Regions from separate parts of the Streptomyces sp. NPDC101776 genome, predicted to be linked through region 2. Evidence: predicted binding sites of a transcription regulator. Region 2 holds the regulator's gene; the other holds the start of a gene.
The links. The regulator HrcA, encoded in region 2, represses chaperone genes, less so after heat shock. The targets are predictions, from matches to a motif close to TTNGCACTCNGNNNNNCNGAGTGCNAA.
Positions count from the first base shown of each region.

Region 1 (4,335 bases), on a different contig from region 2:
GGTGGCCTCGTCGCCGGTCTTGCCGAGGTTGCCCTCGAGGACCTTGGCGGCGTGGACCAGTGCGGAGCCACCACCGGAGACGATGCCCTCCTCGACCGCGGCGCGGGTCGCGGAGATGGCGTCCTCCAGACGGTGCTTCTTCTCCTTGAGCTCCACCTCGGTGGCGGCGCCGACCTTGATCACGCACACGCCGCCGGCCAGCTTCGCGAGGCGCTCCTGGAGCTTCTCGCGGTCCCAGTCGGAGTCGGTGTTCTCGATCTCGGCCTTGATCTGGTTGACGCGGCCCGCGACCTCGGAGGAGTCGCCGGCACCGTCGACGACCGTGGTGTCGTCCTTGGTGACCGTCACGCGGCGGGCGGAGCCCAGCACGTCCAGGCCGACCTGGTCGAGCTTGAGGCCGACCTCCTCGGCGATGACCTGACCGCCGGTGAGGGTGGCGAGGTCGCCGAGCATCGCCTTGCGACGGTCGCCGAAGCCGGGGGCCTTGACCGCGACCGCGTTGAACGTGCCGCGGATCTTGTTCACGACCAGGGTCGACAGGGCCTCGCCCTCGACGTCCTCGGCGATGATCAGCAGCGGCTTGGAGGCGTTGGCCTGGATGACCTTCTCCAGCAGCGGCAGCAGGTCCTGGATGGAGCTGATCTTGCCCTGGTGGATGAGGATGTACGGGTCCTCGAGGACCGCTTCCATGCGCTCCTGGTCCGTCACGAAGTACGGCGACAGGTAGCCCTTGTCGAAGGCCATGCCCTCGGTGAAGTCCAGCTCCAGACCGAAGGTGTTGGACTCCTCGACGGTGATGACACCGTCCTTGCCGACCTTGTCCATCGCCTCGGCGATGAGCTCGCCGACCTGGCTGTCCTGCGCGGACAGACCGGCGACGGCCGCGATGTCGGCCTTGTCGTCGATCGGCCGCGCGGTGGCGAGCAGCTCGTCGGAGATGGCCTTGACGGCGGCGTCGATGCCCTTCTTCAGGGAAGCCGGGGAGGCGCCGGCGGCGACGTTGCGCAGGCCCTCGCGCACGAGCGCCTGGGCGAGCACGGTGGCGGTGGTGGTGCCGTCACCCGCGATGTCGTTGGTCTTGGTCGCCACCTCCTTCACCAGCTGGGCACCGAGGTTCTCGTACGGGTCGTCGAGCTCGACCTCGCGGGCGATGGTGACGCCGTCGTTGGTGATGGTGGGGGCGCCGAACTTCTTGTCGATGACGACGTTGCGGCCCTTGGGGCCGATCGTCACCTTGACCGTGTCGGCAAGCTTGTTGACGCCGCGCTCGAGGGCGCGACGGGCGTCCTCGTCGAACTTCAGGATCTTCGCCATGGGAGCGGTTCAGCCCTCTCGGAAAACGTGGGTGAAACGAACTACGCCCCTGACGCCCGGCTTCATAAGGTCGCGGGGGCCAGGGGCGTAGCTCACATACAGAATGTGCGTGAAGCACAGAACTTCCGGGGGTGACCCCGGAGGCTCTTACTTCTCGATGATCGCGAGCACGTCGCGGGCCGAGAGGACGAGGTACTCCTCGCCGCTGTACTTCACTTCGGTACCGCCGTACTTGCTGTACAGCACGATGTCGCCGGTCTTGACGTCGAGCGGAAGTCGCTCGCCGTTCTCGAAGCGGCCCGGGCCCACGGCCAGGACGACGCCCTCCTGGGGCTTCTCCTTGGCGGTGTCCGGGATGACCAGGCCAGAGGCCGTGGTCTGCTCGGCGTCGAGCGGCTGGACCACAATGCGGTCCTCGAGCGGCTTGATGGCAACCTTGGAGCTGGTGGTCGTCACGATCCGACCTCCCCCTTCGGAGATCTCACGGGGTTAACTGTCTGAGGTGGCGACCAGGTGGATCCGTCGTCGCGGGTGCCGGACCTGCCCGTCGCTATTGGCACTCTCCAGGGGGGAGTGCCAGACCTGAGACTATGACTGCGATTAGCACTCGGTCAAGCGGAGTGCCAATGCCCGCGGCGCTTGAGCCGAATTTTTCAGTCGCCCTGGGCTGTGTGGCGGGGGTGTTGGTGTCGCCGTCCCTGGGGGCTGGGCCCCCAGACCCCCCTTCGGCCTGAACGGCCTCGTCCTCAAACGCCGGACGGGCTGATTGTGTCCGCCTGCGTTCAAGAACCGCCTGTACTCAAGAACCGCCTGCCCTGAAGGCCGACCTGAGCTGACCAGGTGCCCCACCCTCGAACACCGGACAGGCCGACTTCGCCGCCGACCTGCACGGGAGAGGCGCGGGCCCGGTCCATGACCGCCGCGAAGGCCGGATCTACCGGCCTGGTCCGAAGGAGGGCGGCCCGGTCCTCTCGAACGCCGGACGGCTGATTTCGCCGGCCTGCGGCGGAGACCGCGGTCCCACTCCCCGAACACCGGACGAACCGGATTCGCCGGCCTGCGCCGAAGACTGGCCTACGCCGAAGAGCCGCGCCCTCGCCCAGACCGCCCGAGCCGGCATTCCTCCCCGAACCCCCGACAGGCCGATCTCCCCGACCGGCGCTCAAGCCACCCCGTAGCGTCTCCCCATGCCTCCCCGGTCCCCCTCCCCCACGACGGCTCCCTCCCCACCCCGTCCCTCCCCCGCCGTCGAGGGCTGCGCGATGGCGATTCTGATGCCCGTGGAGGTCATCTTCGGCCTCATGTCCAGCGTGATCGTGGGGATGGGCGGCAGCATCCTGGCGGCGTCGGCGTGGCTGGGCGTGCTGATCGTCGCGGCGCTCGCGGCCGGCGTCTCCTTCTTCCGGCGCGGATATTCGATCAGCGGGTCCGCGCAGGCCCTGACCGCCGCCGTGTTCCTGGGGCTCATGGTGACGATCCTGGGCTACAGGTAGTCCTCCAACCGCCCTACCGTCAGCCCCCGTTGCTGAATTCCGCGCAACAGTCGGGCCGTGCTGTCGGCCGGGCCCACCTGCACGATGTCGCCGGGGGTGAGGCGGTGCTCGCCTCGGGCGTAGGTCAGGGTGCCCGTCGTCGTGGAGGCCCGCCAGAGGACCAGGGCGGAGACTCCGCAGTCGGCCGCGGCTCGGCGGGTCGTCGTGTCGTACGTCCCGTAAGGGGGCCTGAGCAGGCGGGAGTTGGGGCGCGGACGGTGGCCGCAGATCTCGGTGCGCTGGGCGGCGTAGGGCAGGCCGGCGAAGTGGCCGCGCTCCGGGGCGGTGGGGAACACCGTGACTGGAAGCCGCAGTTCACGAACCAGATCGGCGAACCTCGGGTCCCTCGGCTCTTGTCGCGCACCGGTGGCATGGTCGTCGTAGGTCAGGAAGACGACCCTGTCACGGGTGCGGACGTGGTCCACGACGGGTGGCAGGCCCGGGCCCGCCGAGCGGGCGGCGGGCCGGAGGGAGGGTGTGGGGGCCGGGGCCAGGGGGGCCGTCAAACCCCAGTGGCGGTACGGCTGTTCGCGGGTCGGGCCGTGCGGGTGGACGCGTTGGGCGGCCTTCTTGCCCAGCCGTTCGATGGGGTCGACGGACTGGGCGCAACCGGTGAGGAGGGTGGCCGCCAGGACGACGGCCACCGGTACCCGAACCCTCACAGGTAGTCCTCCAGGCGGGCCACCGCATACCCCTCGGCGGTGACCTTGCCCAGGAAGCGGCGCATGTCGTCGACCATCGTGCCCTTCCACTCGTCACGGCCGCGGAAGTGCGTCAGGACGATGTCACCGGGGTGCAGCTCCTGGTCGTCCTCGCGGTACTCCCAGTGGTCGACGTACACCTCCTCGTCCCAGATCGGGGCGTACTTGATCCCGCAGGACTTCGCGGCGACGAGGGTGTCGTGGTTGTAGTTGCCGTAGGGCGGGCGGAAGACCGTCGGGGCCTTGCCGAACTGCTTCTTCATGATGTCCTGCATGCCGCAGATCTCGCGCTTCTGCTCGGCGTACGACAGACCCGGCAGGTACGGGTGCGTGAGGGTGTGGTTGTTGAGCGTGTGCCCCTGGGCCTGCATCTTCTTGAAGTAGCCGTAGTCGTCCTTCACCAGGTAGTTGCTGAGGAAGGCGGTGTACGGGATCTTCAGGTCGCTCATCATCCGCAGGAACGCGGGGTCCTTGTTCTCGCCGTCGTCGATCGTCAGGAACACGATCTTCTGCTTGGTGGGGATCGTCGTGAAGACCGGCGGGAGGTTCAGCTCCTCCTGGTCGTCCACCTCGAAGCCCTTGCGCGCGGTGATCTCCGGCTTCCGCGCGGGGGCCGACGGCGCCTGGAGGGGCACCTTCGGCAGCCCCCAGCGCTTCGCGGCGGCCACCCGGGCCGCGTAGGCGGCGCGCAACTTGGTCGCGTAGGAGTCCAGCGCGCGGGCCGGGGGCGCGTGCAGCGGCTGCGCGCCGCCTGCCGGGTGGACGGCCGCGCCGGAACCGGACTCACC
Region 1 covers NZ_JBIWMV010000008.1:49,755-54,089, forward strand. Annotated here, with positions in the region: gene groL (chaperonin GroEL) at 1-1,314, opposite strand, end outside; gene groES (co-chaperone GroES) at 1,462-1,770, opposite strand; gene ACIRRY_RS24775 (hypothetical protein) at 2,502-2,807, shown strand; gene ACIRRY_RS24780 (hypothetical protein) at 2,798-3,508, opposite strand; gene ACIRRY_RS24785 (polysaccharide deacetylase family protein) at 3,505-4,335, opposite strand, start outside.
Region 1: the regulator HrcA is predicted to act here: its motif matches at 1,915-1,941, upstream of groES (co-chaperone GroES).

Region 2 (4,335 bases):
GCGAGGAATCCCAGCCCGCCGGCCTCGGACACGGCGGCCGCGAGACGCGGGACGGAGACACCGCCCGCCATCGGGGCCTGCACGATCGGATGAGGGAAGAGATCGGTCAGTGCGGAGGACATGACGGCATGTTGTCACGTCCTCCGAACAAGTCCGAATCCGGCCTTCCGCCCGGCATAGGACAGGTGCATGCCCGGTACGGGGCACGCTTTCCGCCCGGGCGGAGGGCCGGGTCAGCGACCGTTGAACGCGTCCTTCAGCCGGGAGAACAGGCCCTGCTGCCCAGGCTGGAACGTCCCCATGGGGCGCTCCTCGCCGCGCAGTTTCGCCAGTTCCCGCAGCAGGCGTTCCTGTTCCACGTCGAGCTTGGTCGGGGTGGTGACCTCGACGTGCACGATGAGGTCGCCCCGGCCGCCGCCGCGCAGATGTGTGATGCCTCTGGTGTGCAGCGGGATCGACTGGCCGGACTGGGTGCCCGGGCGGATGTCGACCTCCTCCATGCCGTCCAGCGTCTCCAACGGCACCTTCGTACCCAGGGACGCCGCCGTCATCGGGAGCGTGACCGTGCAGTGCAGGTCGTCGCCGCGGCGCTGGAACATCGCGTGCGGCAGCTCGTGGATCTCGACGTACAGGTCACCGGCGGGGCCGCCGCCGGGGCCGACCTCGCCCTCGCCCGCGAGCTGGATCCGGGTGCCGTTGTCCACACCCGCCGGGATCTTGACCGTGAGCGTGCGCCGCGAGCGGACGCGGCCGTCACCGGCGCACTCCGGGCACGGCGTCGGCACGACCGTGCCGAAGCCCTGGCACTGCGGGCAGGGGCGGGAGGTCATGACCTGGCCCAGGAAGGACCGGGTCACCTGCGAGACCTCACCGCGACCGCGACACATGTCACAGGTCTGCGCGGAGGTGCCGGGGGCGGCGCCCTCGCCGTTGCAGGTGTTGCAGACGACGGCCGTGTCGACCTGGATGTCCTTCGTGGTGCCGAAGGCCGCCTCGTCCAGCTCGATCTCCAGCCGGATCATGGCGTCCTGGCCCCGGCGGGTGCGCGAGCGCGGTCCGCGCTGCGACGCCGTACCGAAGAAGGCGTCCATGATGTCCGAGAAGTTCCCGAAGCCGCCCGCGCCGAAGCCCGCGCCCGCGCCGCCCGCCTGCGAGAGGGGGTCGCCGCCGAGGTCGTAGACCTGCTTCTTCTGCGGGTCCGAGAGCACCTCGTAGGCGGCGTTGATCTCCTTGAACCGCTCCTGGGTCTTCGGGTCCGGATTCACGTCCGGGTGCAGCTCGCGCGCGAGCCGGCGGAAGGCCTTCTTGATCTCATCCTGCGACGCGTCGCGACGCACGCCGAGAACGGCGTAGTAGTCCGTGGCCACTTAGGACTCCGCCAGGATCTGTCCGACGTACCGTGCCACTGCGCGTACCGCTCCCATCGTTCCCGGGTAATCCATGCGGGTCGGTCCGACCACGCCGAGCTTGGCGACTGCCTCGCCGCCCGAACCGTAGCCGACCGAGACCACGGAAGTGGAGTTGAGTCCCTCGTAGGCGTTCTCGTGACCGATCCGTACGGTCATGCCCGAATCCCCCGCCTCACCAAGCAACTTGAGGAGGACGACCTGCTCCTCCAGGGCTTCCAGGATGGGGCGGATGGTGAGGGGAAAGTCATGTCCGAAGCGGGTGAGATTGGCGGTGCCACCGATCATCAGCCGCTCCTCGGTCTCCTCGACGAGGGTCTCCAGGAGGGTGGAGAGCACCGTCGCGACCGTGCCGCGGTCCTCGTTCTCGAAGGCGTCCGGCAGGTCCTGCACGAGCTGCGGCACGTCCGCGAAGCGGCGGGCCGCGATCCGGCTGTTGAGCCGCGCGCGTAGATCCGCGAGCGAGGACTCCCCGAAGGGCGCCGGGCAGTCCACCATGCGCTGCTCGACCCGCCCGGTGTCCGTGATCAGCACGAGCATCACGCGCGCGGGGGCCAGCGACAGCAGCTCCACGTGCCGGACGGTCGAGCGGGTCAGCGAGGGGTACTGCACGACGGCGACCTGCCGGGTGAGCTGCGCGAGCAGCCGGACCGTACGGCCCACGACGTCGTCGAGGTCGACCGCGCCGTCCAGGAAGTTCTGGATCGCCTTGCGCTCGGGGCCGGTCATCGGCTTGACGCCGGCCAGCTTGTCCACGAAGAGGCGATAGCCCTTGTCCGTCGGAATGCGCCCGGCGCTGGTGTGCGGCTGGGCGATGTAGCCCTCGTCCTCCAGGGCCGCCATGTCGTTGCGCACCGTCGCCGGGGAGACGCCGAGGCTGTGCCGCTCGGTGAGCGCCTTGGACCCGACCGGCTCCTCGGTGCCGACGTAGTCCTGGACAATGGCGCGCAGTACCTGAAGCCTGCGTTCGCTGAGCATCGCGCACACCTCCAGTTCTGGTCGCCGTTTTGTTGCCGGGCTGCCCTTTCCTGGCACTCTGTGCGCGTGAGTGCCAGCGTTCCCCGGCCCAGTGTACGGCCGTGGGGTACACCCCGGGCAAGGCCGGTCCTACCGATGTCAATCCCTGGTCCCCTCACCGTTAGCGTCGCCGTATGACGGTGACTTGGGAAGAGGCGGGGTGGGAGCGGCTGGCCGCCGGGGTGGGGCGGTGCCGGCTGCCTGGCTGGGACTGCACGGTGGGGCTGGTCGTCGGGGGCGGCTCCGCGCTCATGATCGACGCCGGATCGAGTGTGGCGGAGGGCGCGCGGTTGCGTACGGCGGCGCAGGCGATCGCCGGGCGCCGTGTGACCCATCTCGCGCTCACCCACGCCCATTTCGACCATGTCTTCGGGGCGGCGGTCTTTGCCGGGGCGACGGTTCTCGTGGCCGGGGGCCTGAGCGAGGTGTTCGAGCACGGCGGTGAGGAGTTGCGGGCCGACGCGGTGCGCAACGGGCTGGATCCGCGGGCGGCGGAGAACGCGGCGGACCTCCTCGTGTGCCCCCGTGAACACGTGTGGGGCACCGCGGTGCTCGACCTGGACGGCGGCCCGGAGGTACAGCTCGTGGCGACGCGCGGGCACACCGCCCACGATCTCGCGCTCGTGGTGCCGGGCGACCCGCCGGTCGTCTTCTGCGGCGACCTGGTCGAGGAGTCCGGCGAACCCCAGGCGGGCCCCGACGCCGTACCGGCGCACTGGCCGGCCGCGCTCGACCGGCTCCTCTCCCTCGGCGGTGAGGACGCGCTGTACGTGCCCGGTCACGGAGCGGTGGTGGACTCGGGGTTCGTGCGGGCCCAACGGGACGCGTTGGCAACCCGTTTCGGCGTGTCGTGAAACCGGGCGGGCCGGTTCTCCTATCGTCATCCGAATGCGCCAGTACTCCGCCGATCTGACCCCGCCGTGGAAGAAGCCGAAGCCCGTCCCCGAGGTCGCCGCGGAGGCGGGCCTGGTGGTCGAGGAGCCCGGCACCGGTTTCTGCGGCGCGGTGATCCGCTGCGAGGCCGGCACGGTCACCCTGGAGGACCGCTTCGGCAAGCACCGGGTGTTCCCCCTGGAGCCGCGCGGCTTCCTCCTGGAGGGCCGCGTGGTGACCCTGGTGAAGCCGGTGTCGAGTCCGCTGCGGCCCACGCGTACGGCGTCCGGTTCGGTCGCCGTCCCCGGCGCACGCGCGCGCGTGGCCCGTGCCGGGCGGATCTACGTCGAGGGGCGGCACGACGCCGAGCTCGTCGAGCGGGTGTGGGGTGACGACCTGCGTATCGAGGGCGTGGTGGTCGAGTACCTGGAGGGCGTCGACGATCTGCCCTCCATCGTCGACGAGTTCGCCCCGGGGCCGGACGCCCGCCTCGGCATCCTGGTGGACCATTTGCTCCCCGGCACCAAGGAGTGGCGCATCGCCCAGGCCGTCACCAGCGAGCACGCGCTCGTCGTCGGCCACCCCTACATCGACATCTGGGAGGCCGTGAAACCGTCCTCCGTGGGCATCGCCGCGTGGCCCCGGGTCCCGCACGGGCAGGACTGGAAGACGGGGGTGTGCCGGGCGCTGGGTTGGCCGGAAAACACCGGTGCGGTGTGGCAGGCGATTCTCGCCAAGGTGACGTCGTACAAGGATCTGGAGCCGGAACTGCTGGGGCGGGTGGAGGAGTTGATCGACTTCGTCACGGGTAGCGGTGAGGCGTGACGTTCTCGTAGGCGGCGAATTCGCTGGTGTCCAGTTCCATGCAGATGGGCTCCAACGGTGTGCGGTAGTCCGCGTCCTCGCCCGTGCCCGTCGGCTCGGTGAGCAGGACGCACTGGGCCATGACCGGATCGATGATCAAGTACCCGGGCACTTCGGCCGCGGCGTAGATCGAGCACTTGACGCTGTAGTCGCGATGGACGCTGCTGGTGGAGAC
Region 2 covers NZ_JBIWMV010000002.1:378,871-383,205, reverse strand. Annotated here, with positions in the region: gene ACIRRY_RS07480 (nitronate monooxygenase) at 1-122, opposite strand, end outside; gene dnaJ (molecular chaperone DnaJ) at 234-1,367, opposite strand; gene hrcA (heat-inducible transcriptional repressor HrcA) at 1,368-2,384, opposite strand; gene ACIRRY_RS07465 (MBL fold metallo-hydrolase) at 2,558-3,277, shown strand; gene ACIRRY_RS07460 (DUF3097 domain-containing protein) at 3,312-4,121, shown strand; gene ACIRRY_RS07455 (Uma2 family endonuclease) at 4,099-4,335, opposite strand, start outside.